One region of the Melissococcus plutonius ATCC 35311 genome, then DNA from elsewhere that is predicted to be linked to it. Evidence: predicted binding sites of a transcription regulator. Region 1 holds the regulator's gene; the other holds the start of a gene.

Region 1 (8,486 bases):
TTTATGATGGGCGTTATTGTTAACCAAAATCAAGCATTAGATAAGGATACTATTGAGTTGTTAGCCGTTGATTATGGGATGGAACCTCAGGAAAAAGTCCAGGTTGATTTAGCCGACATTGATAAATTTTTTGAACCAGAAGCGATTGCTGAAGAAAATTTAACTATGCGTCCGCCTGTTGTAACAATTATGGGACATGTAGATCACGGAAAAACAACATTATTAGATACCTTACGTCATTCACGAGTAACTTCTGGAGAAGCTGGGGGTATTACTCAACATATTGGTGCATATCAGCTGTCCATTGAAGGTAAACCAATCACTTTTCTTGATACACCTGGTCATGCTGCCTTCACAAGTATGCGTGCACGTGGTGCAAGTATTACTGATATTACTATCTTAATTGTTGCAGCAGATGATGGTGTAATGCCTCAGACAGTTGAAGCGATCAATCACGCTAAAGCAGCCAATGTACCGATCATTGTTGCTGTTAATAAGGTAGATAAACCTGGAGCTAATCCTGATCATGTGAAGCAGGAATTAAGTGAATATGAACTCATCCCAGAAGAATGGGGTGGCGATACAATTTTTGTTAACATTTCAGCAAAATACAATCAAAATATTGATGAACTTTTAGAAAATATTTTATTAATTGCTGAAATCGAGGATTTAAAGGCAGATCCAACACAACGTGCTATTGGAACTGTTATTGAAGCTCGATTAGATAAAGGAAAAGGGACTGTGGCTACCTTGTTAATTCAACAAGGAACACTACATGTTGGAGATCCAATTGTGGTTGGCAATACTTATGGTCGTGTTCGAGCAATGACAAATGATATCGGTAGAAGAGAGAAAGAAGCAGGACCAGCAACACCAGTAGAGATTACTGGGTTAAATGATGTACCACAAGCAGGTGATCATTTTGTTATTTTTGAAGATGAAAAGACAGCTCGTCAGGCTGGTGAAGAAAGAGCGAAACGTGCACTTTTAGAACAACGATCCACGACTAGTCGGGTAACTTTAAATAATCTATTTGAAAGCCTTAAAGAAGGTGAACTAAAAGAAGTAAATGTCATTATTAAAGCTGATGTTCAAGGATCTGCAGAAGCATTAGCTGCAAGTTTACAAAAAATTGATGTTGAAGGGGTTCGGGTAAAAATTGTTCACTCTACTGTAGGAACGATCAATGAAAGTGATATCACCCTAGCTCAAGCAAGTAATGCTATTATTATTGGTTTCAATGTTCGTCCAACACCACAAGCTAAACAACAGGCAGAATTTGATGAAGTAGATATTCGTCTGCATAAAATTATCTATAAAGCAATCGAAGAAATTGAAACGGCTATGAAAGGCATGCTTGATCCAGAATTTAAAGAAAAAATTACTGGTCAAATGGTTGTTCGTGAACTGTATCGTGTATCAAAAGTTGGAACGATTGCTGGTTGCTATGTAACAGAAGGAGCTATTCAAAGAGATGGTGGTGTTCGGGTTATTCGGGACGGTATTGTTATCTATGAAGGAAAATTAGCGAGCTTGAAACGTTACAAAGATGATGTAAAAGAAGTAAGACTAGGCTTTGAATGTGGTGCTATGATTGAGAATTTCAATGATATTAAGGTAGATGACAATATTGAAGGATTTATCATGGAAGAAATTAAAAATGTTTAATTGAAGATAAATGAAGGGAGAAAACTAACCATGACTAACTATCGTGATCGTCGTGTAGGACAAGAAATTTTACATGAAATTAATGATATTTTGCGCAAAAAAATCAGAGATCCCAGGCTCCAAGAGATAACAATTACAGATGTTCGGGTAACAGGTGATTTACAGCAAGCAACAATCTATTATAGCTTGTTATCTGATCTAGCTTCTGATCAACAAAAAGTACAACAAGGATTGGAAAAGGCAAAAGGATTGATTCGAAGAGAACTAGGACAACGATTAACTTTGTATAAAACGCCAGAGTTATTCTTTGAAAAAGATGAGTCTGTTCAGTATGGAAATCATGTTGATAAGTTGTTAAGAGAGCTAAATAAAGATGAATAAAAATTTAGGCATGAGAAGAAATCTCATGCCTAAATTTTTATTCGGTAATACCTAATTATTTTATGAGTTAGAAGTATTGTTGTCTACTCTTACTGCTTTTTTATCGTTAGATAATTTTATAATATTGTTGCAATTACTTGAAATTGTTTATCAGAAAGTCAGTAGTTGAGTTATTTTTATAGTTAAATTTCACTTTTTAGTTAAAAGTTATCTATTTATGAAACAAGTAATTTTATACCGTAATAGATATTGTAAATAAATAATAAAATTGAGGTTACTGCCATGATAATAGCCAATATAACGAGTACCATATTTGCAGTATCTGCAGTAAATTTTGAAATACCCATAAAACCAATGACAAGAAAGGTAAAAACACCTAAGAGAATAGGGATTAGATGAAGTGTTATGGCACGGGAAGCATGATAGTGAACTTCTGAATTTCTATGTGACAATAGCCAGACAATAATTGGAAAAAGTAATGGAACAACCAGAATCGAAAGATAACATAAACTAGAGAGAATTCTTGATGATTTCATAATTAAAACTCCTTTTATATTCATTTCTAGCAGATTCTAACATCTTTTATCCTAATTTCCTAGTTTAAATAGCTAACAGTTTTGTCATAACAAAATGACAAAACACAAAGATCAAAATCAGGCATTTAATAAATAAAAGAAATTTTATTTATATTAGATTATATAATTTCATTAATTTATTCGTCAAATAATTCAATTTTTAAGATTAACATTGAATAAGAGAATAGGAATTAAGAAATATCAATCATTCAAGGCTGTTTTTATTAATAAGGAATATAGAGACATTTATGATTATGCTATAATAATTCCGGGACAAAAGAAGGAGTGTAATTAATGGATGGTATTTTACCTTTATGGAAAAATAATGGAATGACAAGTCATGATTGTGTCTTCCACTTAAGAAAGATACTACATACAAAAAAAATTGGGCATGGTGGTACACTAGATCCAGATGTTGATGGCGTTCTGCCTATTTGTATAGGCAAGGGAACAAAAGTGATTGAATATATGGCAAATGCTGGTAAAATTTATGAGGGAGAAATCACATTAGGTGTTTCAACTACTACTGAAGACAAAAGTGGCGAGTGTGTCGAAAAAAAACGCCTGACTAATCCCTTACCGACAGTAATGATTGACCAGGCAATGCAATCTTTAGAGGGAGAAATTACTCAAGTACCACCGATGTTTTCAGCGGTTAAAGTCAATGGAAAAAGACTTTATGAATATGCACGTAATCATGAGCAAGTAGAGCGTCCCGTTAGAAAAACAACGATTATTTCGTTTCGAAGAATCAGTCAACCTATTTTTAATGAAAAAAATGGAACAATGACCTGGCAATTTCGTGTTGTTTGCGGAAAAGGAACCTACGTTCGGACGTTGGCAGTAGATACTGGTTTAAAATTAGGATTTCCAGCTCACATGTCAGCATTAACAAGACTAGCTAGTGGGGGATTATTCGCAGATCAGTGTATAACTCTAGAACAAGTTGCACAGGTAGCAGAAAAAGGACAAACAGAAGAATTATTATTACCACTTAGTGTGGCTGTTAAAGATTTTCCAAAAATTCAATTGTCTGATGAACTTGCTCAATTAGTTAAAAATGGTGTCTGTTTAAGAAAAGAGCAACTTGGATTAACAGAAATGCCAAGAGAATTGCTTGCATTATTTCACAAAAATACATTGGTCAGTCTATACATGGCTCATCCTACAAAAGAAAATTACTTAAAACCAAGTAAGGTAATCTAATAGTTAAATTTGTATAAAAGGAGAGAATTTTTATTTATGAAGGTTATTCCTATTCATCATCCACATGATCCATTACAACTTTTGACAGAGGAAGTTGTAATGGTGTTAGGTTTTTTTGATGGTATACATAAAGGACATCAAAAAGTCATTCAAACGGGAAGAGAAATAGCAAAAAAGCGTGGATTAAAACTGGCAGTTATGACATTTAATCAACATCCAGCCATTATTTTTCAACGTAAGATGCCTACCGAAGTAACCTATTTAACAAATTTGGAAGAAAAAGAAAAACGAATGGCAGATTTAGGAGTAGACATTTTATATATTGTTGATTTTACAGAGGAATTTTCCAAACTATCTCCTCAAGAGTTTGTGGATGAATATATTGTTGATCTTCACACTAAGGTTGCTGTTGCTGGGTTTGATTACACTTATGGTCATGGAACTAAAGAAGAAACTAGTGTAGAAATTCTGCCTAAGTATGCGAAAAATCGTTTTGAAATTGTAATAGTCGATGAGGAATTACTGGAAAATGAAAAAATCAGTTCCACAAAAATACGTTTATTGATGCAAGAAGGAGATATGCTAGGTGTTGCAAAACGGCTAGGACATTTTTATACTACTACTGGAATTGTAGTACATGGAGATGCTAGAGGGCGTTTATTAGGTTTTCCAACAGCTAATGTACAGGTAGATTCTTCAGTTTACTTGCCTAAAAATGGTGTTTATGCGGTTAGAATGAAAGTTGGAGACATCTGGTATTTAGGAATGGGATCGATTGGGCATAACGATACATTTGGCAGTAATCGCAAATTAACTGTTGAAATTAATATTTTTCATTTTAATCAAATGATTTATGATGAAAAAGTCATTGTTGAATGGCATGATTATCTAAGAAATCAAATACAGTTTGAAAATATTGATGCATTGGTTCAACAATTAAATCAAGATAAAAACGATACCTTGCATTATTTTTTAAAAAATGATAATTAATTATTTTTTTTAGAATCTGGGTCGCTTTATTTAGTTTACAACAAATAGACATATCATTTTCTGTTGATTTTTAGTATCAATAAAAAATTTATTTAATGAACAACCATTAATTGATGAAAATTTAAGAAATATTGTGAGGTGAAAAAATTAAAAAAATGATGAATAAAACGCCTTCTGCTATTTCTTCTGCCTACATTCACATTCCATTTTGTGAACATATTTGTTATTATTGTGATTTTAATAAAGTGCTTATCAAAGAACAACCGGTTGATAGGTATCTAGAAAGCTTGTTAAAAGAAATAGAATTGGTAACAGGCAATGTTTCTTGTGAACTTGAAACCCTTTATATTGGTGGAGGGACACCTTCAGCATTATCTTCCAAACAACTGGATTATTTATTAAGTGGGATTATAAAACAGTTTACTTTTTCAAACACAATTGAATTTACCGTTGAAGCAAATCCAGGTGATTTAACACCTGAAAAGATACAAATAATGAAAAATTATGGCGTAAATCGTTTATCAATGGGGGTACAATCTTTTGATAATCAGATATTAAAAAAAATTGGACGTAAACATACAGTAAAGGAAATCTATCAAGCTATTCAACGACTTGAAAAGGCAAATTTTAATAATATCAGTATTGATTTAATTTATGCGTTGCCCGGTCAAACATTAGAAAATTTTAAAGAGAGTTTATGCAAAGCAATTGAATTAAACTTACCGCATTATGCCTTGTATTCTTTAATTTTGGAAAATCAAACGATGTTTATGAATTTGGCAAGACAGGGAAAAATTCATTTTCCTTCAGAAGATATCGAAGTAAGTATGCTTAAATCTGCCATTCAACTCATGGAAGAGGCGGGGAGAAGGCATTATGAAATCAGTAATTTTGCAATTCCTGGAAAGGAAAGCCGACATAATACTAGATATTGGGATAATGAACATTATTACGGTTTTGGTGCTGGTGCAAGCGGTTATATTGATAATTTACGTTATAAAAACCATGGCCCCATTCAGCATTATCTGATGCCTTTAGAGGATAATCAATTACCGATTATTGAAAGAGAAGAACTATTAACAAAACATCAAATAGAGGAAGAAATGTTTTTAGGTCTTAGAATGAAAAAAGGCGTTTCAAAAGAAAAATTCTATCAAAAATTTGGTGTTTCAATGGAAAGTATCTATGGCGAAACAATCCAGCAATTAAAGATTAGAAAATTGATCTATGAACAAACAAATTCAATTGCTTTGACTTCAGAAGGAATATTTTTAGGAAATGAGGTATTTGAAGCGTTCTTATTGGACTAGTAAAAGAGTAAGTGATAACAAAAATCTAAGCTATTTTTACTAAGAAAAATAGTATGATTAAATTTTAGAAAAACCAAGAGAAAATTTTTGCTTAATCTGCTTTAATTTTTTAAACTACAGCCATAACATTTTTTATAAGAACAATTTTTTAAAATGTTGCCTAGAAACTGTTTGTTTATTTATTACCAAATCTTTTTGTATAGGTAAGAGAAGTATAAAATTAAAAAATCTGCATCTTTAGCACTCTTTCAAGCCGAGTGCTAAAAAAGTTATTTTTTACTTGACAAACGAATCACGAATGCGTATATTAATAGTTGTGATTAGCACTTGAAATAAATAAGTGCTAATGGGGAAGGTGGCAAATATGATTACTGAGAGACAAAAAAATATCTTGCGACTTATCATCCAACACTATACAAATACCGGATTGCCGGTTGGTTCTAAAAAATTAATGGAAGCTGGGATTAATTCCAGTTCAGCCACTATTCGTAACGATATGAGAGTATTAGAAGAAGAAGGACTACTGCTTAAAACACACCTTTCTTCTGGAAGAATACCTTCTATGCAAGGCTATCGATATTATGTAGACTACTTATTGCAACCTGAAAAAATTGATCAAGAAATGGTACAAACCATTCAGTATTCATTTGGACAGGAATTTAATGAAATTAATGATATTATTGAAAAATCGACAGAAATTCTCTCTAAATTAACGAGCTATACTGCTTTCTCTTTAGGACCTGAAGTAAAAGAAAGAAAATTAACTGGCTTTCGAATGATTCCTTTAAATGATCGTCAGGTACTTGCAATTGTAGTGACAGATAAAGGCAACGTTGAAAATCAGGTATTTTTTATTCCACCAAATTTATCAGGAGAAGATTTGGAAAGAATGACTAAAATCATTAATGATAAATTGGTTGGACAACCACTTTTGACTGTTTATCATCGTTTACGTACGGAAATTCCGATGATTTTACATCGCTATTTTCAAACACCAGATGGTGTAATGAATTTATTTGATACCTTATTGGGACAAGCGTTTAAGGAACGTATATTCGTTAGTGGACGTATGAACTTACTAGATTTTGGGGTAAAACAAGATATTGAACAAATAAAATCTGTTTATTCATTTATGCAAGATACAAATGAATTAGCACAACTACTTAATGAAGCTGAAAAAGCCAATACACCACCTATTGCTATTCAAATTGGCTCAGAAATAGGAAATGATCTCTTAGAAGATATGAGCATGATTACTGCAGTTTATGAAGTGAGTGGACATGGAAAAGGGGTCATCGCATTGTTAGGACCAACAAGTATGCCTTACTCACATATGTTTAGTTTGGTTAACCTATTTCGTGAAGAACTTGCTTCAAAGCTGGATGATTATTATCGCTTCCTTGGCGAATAAAATAACTAAATAATAAAAAGAAATAGCAATGCTAATGATGGAATTATAAAAGTAGTGCTTTTAGAAAAGGAGATGCTAATATGAAAAAAAATGAAAAAGTATCGTCTGAAGAAACAGAAACAAAAAAAACAAATGAACAAACAATAGAATCATCTGAGGAAGTAAAAGCACAACAAAACGAGCAAGAAATGGAAGCAATTGATGATGCTGGTGTTTCTGAAGTGGAAACAGAAGAATCAGAAATAGAAAAACTTCAATCAGAACTTTCAGACATGGAAGATAAGTTTTTAAGAGCCCAAGCAGAGATTGCAAATATGAACAATCGTTTCAAAAACGAACGTGAATCACTTGTTCGTTATCGCTCACAAGACTTAGGCAAAAAAATCTTACCTGCATTAGACAATTTAGAAAGAGCTTTAGCAATAGATGTTACAGATGAACAAGGATCAAGCTTACAAAAAGGAATTTCTATGGTGATGACAAGTTTACAGGATGCATTGAAAGAAGAAGGAATTGAAGAAATCCAGGCAACAAACGAAAAATTCAATCCAATACTTCATCAAGCAGTTCAAACAGTGCCAGCAACAGAAGAAATACCAAAAGATACAATAGTAGAAGTTTTACAAAAAGGATATAAACTCCAAGAAAGAGTGTTACGACCAAGTATGGTTGTTGTTTCTCAGTAGTAAGACTTTCTTAATAAATTTGAATTTAAATGAAGATAGGAGATAAGTAAAATGAGTAAAATTATTGGTATTGACTTAGGAACTACAAATTCAGCTGTCGCAGTTTTAGAAGGCGGCGAAGCAAAAATTATTGCAAATCCAGAAGGAAATCGTACTACTCCTTCTGTTGTTTCTTTTAAAAATGGTGAAATTCAAGTAGGAGAAGTTGCAAAACGACAAGCCGTAACAAATCCAAATACAATTTCATCAATCAAGCGTC
Region 2 (8,486 bases), 260 kb from region 1:
AAAGTTTGAAAATTAATAATATTTAATAAGGTTGTTTCAACTAATTGACATTGAGCCAAGGGTCCTTCGATTTGAACCAACGGTTCATTATTGAAAACAATTTCTCCTTCTAAAGCTGAACGTACCGTACATTGAAATTTAAAATTTCTTAAATAGTCTAAAAAATCTTCTGGATATTCCTTTACTTCTTTCAAATATTCAATATCTGTATCAGTAAATGTTAAGTTTTTCAAATAATCAACCAACCGTTCAAGACCTGCAAAAATGGCATATCCTTGATTAAAAGGCATATCTCTAAAGTAACATTCAAAGACAGCATGTAAATCCGCTCTTCCTAATTCCCAGTATGTTTTCATCATGTTAATTTGATAAAGGTCCGTATGTAAAGTTAGACTATCATCTGTGTAGATTTTTTCCATAATTTTGCTCCCATCTCTTCTATTCAATTCAACAGGCCTACTTTAAATGGTCAATTTCACTAAATAACATAAATTGTTTTATCATTATAGATTATCATCAATGTCTTTTTTCTTTGAAAAAATAAATAATTTACTAAAGACATAATTTATAATAATGATCACTATTTGGGTAATGACCTTAGCTAGCATATCTGTTGTATGAAGTAAATCAACGAAGAAAATCATCATTCCCATATCGATAATAAAAGATACAAATCGATACCAATAAAACAGTGCCATCTCTTTTATAAAGGAACGTTTATCTTTTTGTTTACTTTTAAAAACAAGATATTTATTTGTAATAAATGCAAATAAAACAGATAAAAACCAAGCAATAGCATTGCTTATTTTATAATCAATTGCTAGTATGTTTTGACAAATAAAAAATACAACAATATTAATAACTGTCGTCAATCCACCAAAAACTAGATAGGCGATAAGTTCTTTATACTTTTGAAATAAATTTTTCAATTTTTATACTTCCTCTCAATTCTTATTGTATCAAAATTATGAATAAAAACCTATTTTTTTCTGAAATAATCATTGTTTTATTTTGTCCTTATTGTATCAACATACTTTATTTAATTGCAATCTTTTACGTAAAAACTTTTCTACTAAATAGCTAAATTTTCATTTAACTACATTAACAATTAATATCAATATTTCATTTTTTCTATAAAGATGCTAAAAATATTTATTCAAATAAGATAAAAATGGGCATTTTATTCATTCAAAAAATAAAATTCCTCTAACAAACCCGCTATTTATTATTTTTATCTTTACTTAAAATTTTATTTTTAATTTAATAGCTAATTAGAATTTTACTCTAAAAATCTATTTTCTTTAGACTATTAAAATAAATTAACTATCGATTATAAATTTTTTGATTTTTTGCATCAAAAAAAAGAGTCTTGAAAGCCAAGACTCTTTTTTTTGAAGTGTTACGTAATTACATCATACCGCCCATCATTGATGGATCCATTGCAGGTGCTTGTGGTGCTGCTGCAGAAGATTCTGCTGGTTTATCTGCTACAACTGATTCAGTTGTTAACAATAAAGCAGCGATAGAAGCAGCATTTTGTAGTGCTGAACGTGTTACTTTCGTCGGATCAACAATACCAGCTTCAACCATATTTACCCATTCACCAGTTGCTGCATTGAATCCTATTCCTAATTTAACATTTTTCAATTTATCAACAATTACTGAACCTTCATAACCGGCATTTTCAGCAATTTGACGAATTGGTTCTTCTAAGGCACGAACGACAATTTTCACACCAGTTGCCATATCACCCTCAGCTTCAACAGCGGCAACTTTTTCAATAACATTTACCAATGCAGTTCCACCACCTGAAACCATGCCTTCTTCAACAGCGGCACGTGTAGCATTTAAAGCATCTTCAATGCGTAATTTTAATTCTTTTAATTCTGTTTCAGTTGCTGCACCTACCCTAATAACTGCAACGCCACCAGCTAATTTTGCCAAACGTTCTTGTAATTTTTCACGATCAAAATCAGAAGTTGTGTCAGCAATTTGGTTCTTAATTAATTGAACACGAGCATCAATCGCACTTCTTTCGCCAGCTCCTTCAACAATTGTAGTATTATCTTTATCTACAACAATTTTGCTTGCAGTACCAAGATTGTCAACAGTAGTATCTTTCAAGTCAAGACCTAAGTCTTCTGTGATAACTGTTGCACCAGTTAAAATAGCAATATCTTCTAACATTGCTTTACGACGATCGCCAAAGCCTGGTGCTTTAACAGCTACTACATTAAATGTTCCACGAATCTTATTAAGTACTAATGTTGGTAATGCCTCACCATCTACATCATCAGCAATGATCAATAAAGGACGTGATTGTTGAACAATCTGTTCTAATAATGGTAAAACGTCTTGAATATTAGAAATTTTCTTATCAGTAATTAAAATATATGGATTATCTAAAACAGCTTCCATCTTATCATTATCAGTTACCATATATTGTGATAGGTAACCACGGTCAAACTGCATTCCTTCAACAACATCTAATTCTGTTTCGATTCCTTTAGATTCTTCAATAGTGATAACACCATCATTACCCACTTTTTCCATTGCATCAGCAATTAAATGGCCTACTTTTTCAGAACCAGATGAAACAGCAGCGACTTGTGCAATTGATTCTTTTGAATCAACGACAGATGAAATAGCATGTAATTCTTCAACTGCTTCTGCTGTTGCTAATTCAATACCATGACGAATACCTAAAGGATTTGCACCAGCAGTAACATTTTTTAGGCCTTCACGAACAATTGCTTGTGTTAGAACAGTTGCAGTAGTAGTACCGTCACCTGCAATATCATTTGTTTTTGATGCAACTTCAGAAACTAATTTAGCACCCATATTTTCAAAATGATCTTCTAATTCGATTTCTTTTGCAATTGTTACACCATCATTTGTAATTAAAGGTGATCCATAAGATTTTTCTAATACAACATTACGACCTTTAGGGCCTAAAGTTACTTTTACTGTGTCTGCTAGTGTATCTACACCACGAAGCATTGCTGCACGTGCATCTTCTGCAAATTTGATTTCTTTTGCCATAATTTCTTCACCTCAAAAGTTAGTTTTTATTTTTATCAATTAATTAATTATTCTACAATTCCAATAATATCTTTTTCTGAAATGATTAGATATTCTTCATTTTCATATTTCGCTTCTGTACCAGCATATTTTTCAAACATGACTGTGTCGCCTTCTTTTACTTCCGCAGGAACCTTGGTTCCATTATCTAACAAACGGCCTTGCCCAACAGCAATAACTTTACCAGTTTGTGGTTTTTCTTTAGCTGTTGAAGCTAATACAATGCCACCTACTGTTTTTTCTTCTTCTGCGACTTTAATAATAACACGATCGCCTAATGGTTTTAACACAATAAATCCCTCCAAAAAATTTATTTAGCACTTGAAACACATGAGTGCTAACTCACACTATTTATAATACTCATTTCTCTTACATATTGCAAGCCTTTTATGTTAAATTTCTTAAATTTTGTTTTCTCATAAAAATTTTTAATTGGAACTCTTGTCTTTTTTAATAGGTAAAGAAAAAATTTTATTCTATTTTATGTTTTGTTTTTTCATGCTAAACTATGATATAAAGATCTTAGATAATTCGAATAAACAAAAATGACCAATGCTTCAATAAGTTTTGGTAATTAACAACAAAAAGGATAACTAGATTATAGTTATCTATAACGAAAGGAATTCAAATTCATGTATCAGTGGATCCATAAAAAACTAAATAATTTTACTGTTAGTATTTGGATGATCTTTATTTATTTGTTTGTTCTTTTCTCTCCTTTTCTATTGGTTATTTTTCCAACTTCTATTAGAATTACCTTTTTTACGTTTATTTATTTTTTAGGTGCTCTCCTTCTTATTTTTCTCTATAATAAAAAAGATCAACCTACAGAACTGGGAAAAAATGCAACAATGCGATCATCCGTATTTGTCTTTCTACTAGGAATAGGTGGAATTTTTATTGCACTGATCATTCAATCAATTGTAACATTACTTGAATATATGATTACAAAAACGACTCCTGACACTTCTCAAAATACGCAAAATATTATTCGTCTTATTTTAAATAGTCCTATATTTATCATTGCAACAGTCATTTGTGGTCCGATTATGGAAGAATTCGTTTTTAGACGTTCCTTGGTTACACTTATAAAACCAAAACTAGGTTTTTGGCTTGCTGCAATCATTAGTTCAGCTATTTTTTCTCTTGCCCATAATGATCAACATTTTTTTGTCTACTTTGCAATTGGTCTTTTCTTTTCCTATATTTATAAATTAACCGGGAGAATATGGACTTCAATTCTTGCTCATTGTGGTATGAATACATTAGTTGTTATTATTCAATTGATCTCATACTTTTATAAAATCAATTAAACAACTATTAATTATTATGTTAGTTGTTCACTAGAAAATTTTTAGGTATCTTTTTTATTTCATACTTAGTTTTACTTTTTTATAAAATACTAAATGCTTTTGATAGATATTTTATAGAAAACTTTAGAACACTAACATGACAGACAAGATACTAAAAAAGAAAAGAATTAACAGATCCAATGATGCTAAAAATCTAAAGGTTAGTCTTTATTTATCTTAGATAATTTGCGTTTATTGGAAAAGTATTCTTTTCTTTTTTATTCTTTTGTCCGTTATTTTTTTATTTATTCATCATTTTCTTCATTGTTATTCGTTGTTAGTAGTTGACGTTCATTGTGTAAAAAGTAGATAAGTGTTTGTAGTTCATTTGTTAAATCAACATTTTGAACAATGATATCAGAAGGAACAGCCAAACGAACAGCCGTAAAATTTAAAATTCCTTTAATTCCTGCATCTACTAATTGATTGGCAACTTCTTGCGCTTTTCTTGCTGGTAATGTTAAAATAGCAATTTCAATTTGCTGAACTTGAATTTGCTCAATCATATCAGTTATTGGATAAACAGGAATACCATCCACAATACGACCAATAAGAGATTCATCTATATCAAATGCACAACTCACACGAATACTATTACTTTGATGAAATTTATATTTTAACAAGGCACTTCCTAAATTCCCAACACCAACTAAAGCAACATTGGTTAATTTATCTTCATTTAATGTTTTAGCAAAAAAATTCATAAGATTCTCAACATCATAGCCATAACCACGTTTTCCGAGTTCACCAAAATAAGAAAAATCTCTTCGGATCGTTGCGCTATCTACTTGTACCGCTTCGCTTAATTCAGTTGAAGATATTTTATTTTTGCCAGCATAATGTAAAATTCTTAAATAATGATAATACAAAGGAAGCCGTTTTGCTGTTGCTTTTGGGATCGTTTGTTCTTTCACTTTAAACCTCCATCAATAAATTAATTTTCAGTAATTCATAATACCGTTCCACTGCTTAAAAAGCAATTTTACTAATTAGAAAAAAGAAATTTTATATAAAATTTCATTTTTCTTTTAATACTACCATAGGAGCAGTAAAAAAAGTATCTATTTTATGCTACACTTAAATTTAATAAAAAGAAATGAGGAAAAGCCATGATTTTATTACAAGCGAATCGGGTCTCTCGTTATTTTGGTGCAGAAACATTATTTGAAAATGTCCAAATGGAAATTCATAAAAATAGCCGAATTGCCTTAGTCGGAAGAAATGGAGCGGGTAAATCTACCTTACTTAAAATGATTGCAGGAGTAGAATTACCTGATGGGGGGCAAATTACTAAGAGTAAGACGGTTACACTTGGTTATTTAGCACAAAATGCCGGATTTGATTCAAAAAAAACCATTTGGGAAGAAATGAAACAAGCTTTTCATTTGCTTATTCAAATGGAAGATCGTATTCATGAATTAGAACAGCTGATTAGCCAAACTACTGATACCGTGAATTTGGATAGAATTATGAAAGAATATGATCAACTTCAACAGACATTCTTAGAAAAAAATGGTTATGGTTACGAAAATGATATTCGTTCAATTCTTCATGGTTTTGGCTTTTATGAAGATTCTTATCATAAACCAATTAATACATTGTCGGGCGGCCAAAAAACACGATTAGCTTTAGTCCGCATGCTCCTTCAAAAACCCGACATTTTAGTACTTGATGAACCTACTAATCATTTGGATATCGAAACACTCGCATGGCTTGAAACCTATTTGTCGAGCTATACAGGCGCTTTGTTGATTGTTTCTCATGATCGTTATTTTTTGGACAAGATTGTTACAGAAGTTTATGAATTAAGTAGAAAAAAATTGAACTACTATAAAGGAAATTATTCAGACTATTTAAAATTGAAAGCTGGACAACTTGAAGCTGATTGGAAAGCTTACCAAAAACAACAAGCAGAAATCAATAAATTAGAAGATTTTGTAGCACGCAATCTCGCTCGCGCTTCTACAACTAAACGAGCACAAAGTCGACAAAAGGCTTTGGAGAAGATGGATCGAATGGAGCGACCTATAGGCGATGAAAAATCTGCTCATTTTCTGTTCGATTTTGATAAAGCTTCTGGAAATGTTGTTCTACAAGTGAAAGATGCTGCTATTGGTTACAATAAACAACAGATACTGGCTGATTCAATCAATATTGATATTAACAAACAAGATGCTATCGCATTAGTTGGACCTAATGGAATCGGCAAATCAACGCTTTTAAAATCAATTATGGACCAATTGCCATTTATTAAAGGAATAAAAATATTAGGAACCAATGTTTCAATTGGTTATTATGATCAAGAACAAGCAAATCTAACTAGCAGTCAAACTGTTCTTGAAGAATTATGGTCAGAGCATTCTACTGTGCCAGAAACAGAAATTCGCAAGGTACTAGGAAGTTTTTTATTTAGTGGTGAGGATGTTGAAAAAACAATTCCACTTTTAAGTGGTGGTGAAAAAGCTAGAGTTGCTTTGGCTAAATTAGCCATGAATAAAAATAATTTTTTAATTCTAGATGAACCTACAAACCATTTAGATATTGACAGTAAGGAAGTTCTTGAAAATGCTTTGATTGATTATGAAGGTACTTTACTTTTTGTTTCACATGACCGGTATTTTATCAATCGGGTTGCTACGAAGGTTATTGATTTATCTGAAAATGGCTGTAAACTATATCTAGGCGATTATGATTATTATTTAGAAAAGAAAAAAGAAGAAGAGGAAATAGCCGAATTATTGGGAAAACAGTCATTAATTGATGTGCCTGTTGACACACCCACTAAAAATGATTTCTATTTGCAAAAAGAACAACAAAAAATAGTACGCTCTCTTCAAAGAAAAATTACTCAGATAGAAGAAGAACTAACAGAATTAGAAGAACGAATTGATCAATTACAGATTGAACTCGTAAATCCTGTTTTTATGGATGATGCACCAGCTTTAACAGAACTTACTGAAAAATTATCAAATTACCAGCATAAACAAGAAGATTTATTAGATGAATGGGAAAATTTAAGTTTAGAATTAGAAGAACAACAAACTTGAAGATTGGAGGAAAATTATGCTAACAAAAAAAATCAATGTTACAACTCCTAAATATCAAATGATTGCAGTTGATTTAGCCAGTAAAATTGCTGATCAAAAATTACTTATTGGTGACAAAATTCATGCTCGTTCTACATTAGCCAATCAATATGGTGTCTCTCCAGAAACAGCTCGTAAGGCTGTGAGTGTTTTGGTAGATTTAGAAATTGTACAAGCCAAACATGGTAGTGGCTTTTTTGTAAGTTCAATCGATAAAGCAAGGGAATTTGTGACCCAATATAAGGATGTGCTTTCTTTAAGAGAACTAAAGGGAGAATTAATTGAATCTATACAAAAACAAAAAGAGGAATTAAACTATTTTTCGGATATTTTAGATACATTTGTTGAACAAACCAAACGTTTTGATACAATTAATACTTTGCATCCCGTTTCTTTTACCCTTACTGAAGAAGCGACCCATCTAGAAATGACTGTTGGTGATATGAATCTTTGGCAAAATACTTCTGCAACTCTCGTTGCGATTAAACATTGTGATGAACTGATTGTTTCACCAGGACCTTATACAAAAATTTCGGTAGATGATACTATTTATTTTGTTGGAAATGAATCTACCTTGCAGCGCGTTCAAAATTTCTTTTATCCACAAAGTGGTTAATAACAAGTTAGTTTTTATACATAGAACAAGGCACTTTTATGCAAAATAGAAAAGGCCAATCTTTCTTTTCATGAAACCTTTCAATATGCACTTGACAAAGTGACCGCTCAATGTTATTATTATGTGGTCACTTTTGTTAAAAAAGGAGGAACTTATTTTGTCAAAAGTAAGAGTTGAACATTTAACCAAAATATTTGGAAAAAAATCTAAAGCCGCTTTGGAAATGGTTAAAAAAAATAAAAGTAAGAATGAGATCTTAGAAAGCACAGGCGCAACAATTGGCGTATATGATGTAAATTTTGATGTTAAGGAAGGCGAAATCTTTGTTATTATGGGTCTTTCTGGTAGTGG

The links. The regulator HrcA, encoded in region 1, represses chaperone genes, less so after heat shock. The targets are predictions, from matches to a motif close to TTAGCACTCNNNNNNNNNGAGTGCTAA.
Region 2: the regulator HrcA is predicted to act here: its motif matches at 3,396-3,422, upstream of groES (co-chaperone GroES).

Annotation. Positions count from the first base shown of each region.
Region 1 covers NC_015516.1:1,364,407-1,372,892, reverse strand. The annotation lists gene infB (translation initiation factor IF-2) at 1-1,668, shown strand, start outside; gene rbfA (30S ribosome-binding factor RbfA) at 1,699-2,049, shown strand; gene MPTP_RS05790 (magnetosome magnetite crystal formation protein family) at 2,265-2,585, opposite strand; gene truB (tRNA pseudouridine(55) synthase TruB) at 2,919-3,830, shown strand; gene ribF (riboflavin biosynthesis protein RibF) at 3,867-4,820, shown strand; gene hemW (radical SAM family heme chaperone HemW) at 4,976-6,130, shown strand; gene hrcA (heat-inducible transcriptional repressor HrcA) at 6,495-7,541, shown strand; gene grpE (nucleotide exchange factor GrpE) at 7,622-8,227, shown strand; gene dnaK (molecular chaperone DnaK) at 8,279-8,486, shown strand, end outside.
Region 2 covers NC_015516.1:1,625,444-1,633,929, forward strand. The annotation lists gene MPTP_RS07105 (nicotinate phosphoribosyltransferase) at 1-419, opposite strand, end outside; gene MPTP_RS07110 (GtrA family protein) at 504-929, opposite strand; gene groL (chaperonin GroEL) at 1,408-3,042, opposite strand; gene groES (co-chaperone GroES) at 3,090-3,371, opposite strand; gene MPTP_RS07125 (CPBP family intramembrane glutamic endopeptidase) at 3,714-4,394, shown strand; gene MPTP_RS07130 (redox-sensing transcriptional repressor Rex) at 4,679-5,347, opposite strand; gene MPTP_RS07135 (ABC-F family ATP-binding cassette domain-containing protein) at 5,543-7,480, shown strand; gene MPTP_RS07140 (GntR family transcriptional regulator) at 7,497-8,135, shown strand; gene MPTP_RS07145 (quaternary amine ABC transporter ATP-binding protein) at 8,293-8,486, shown strand, end outside.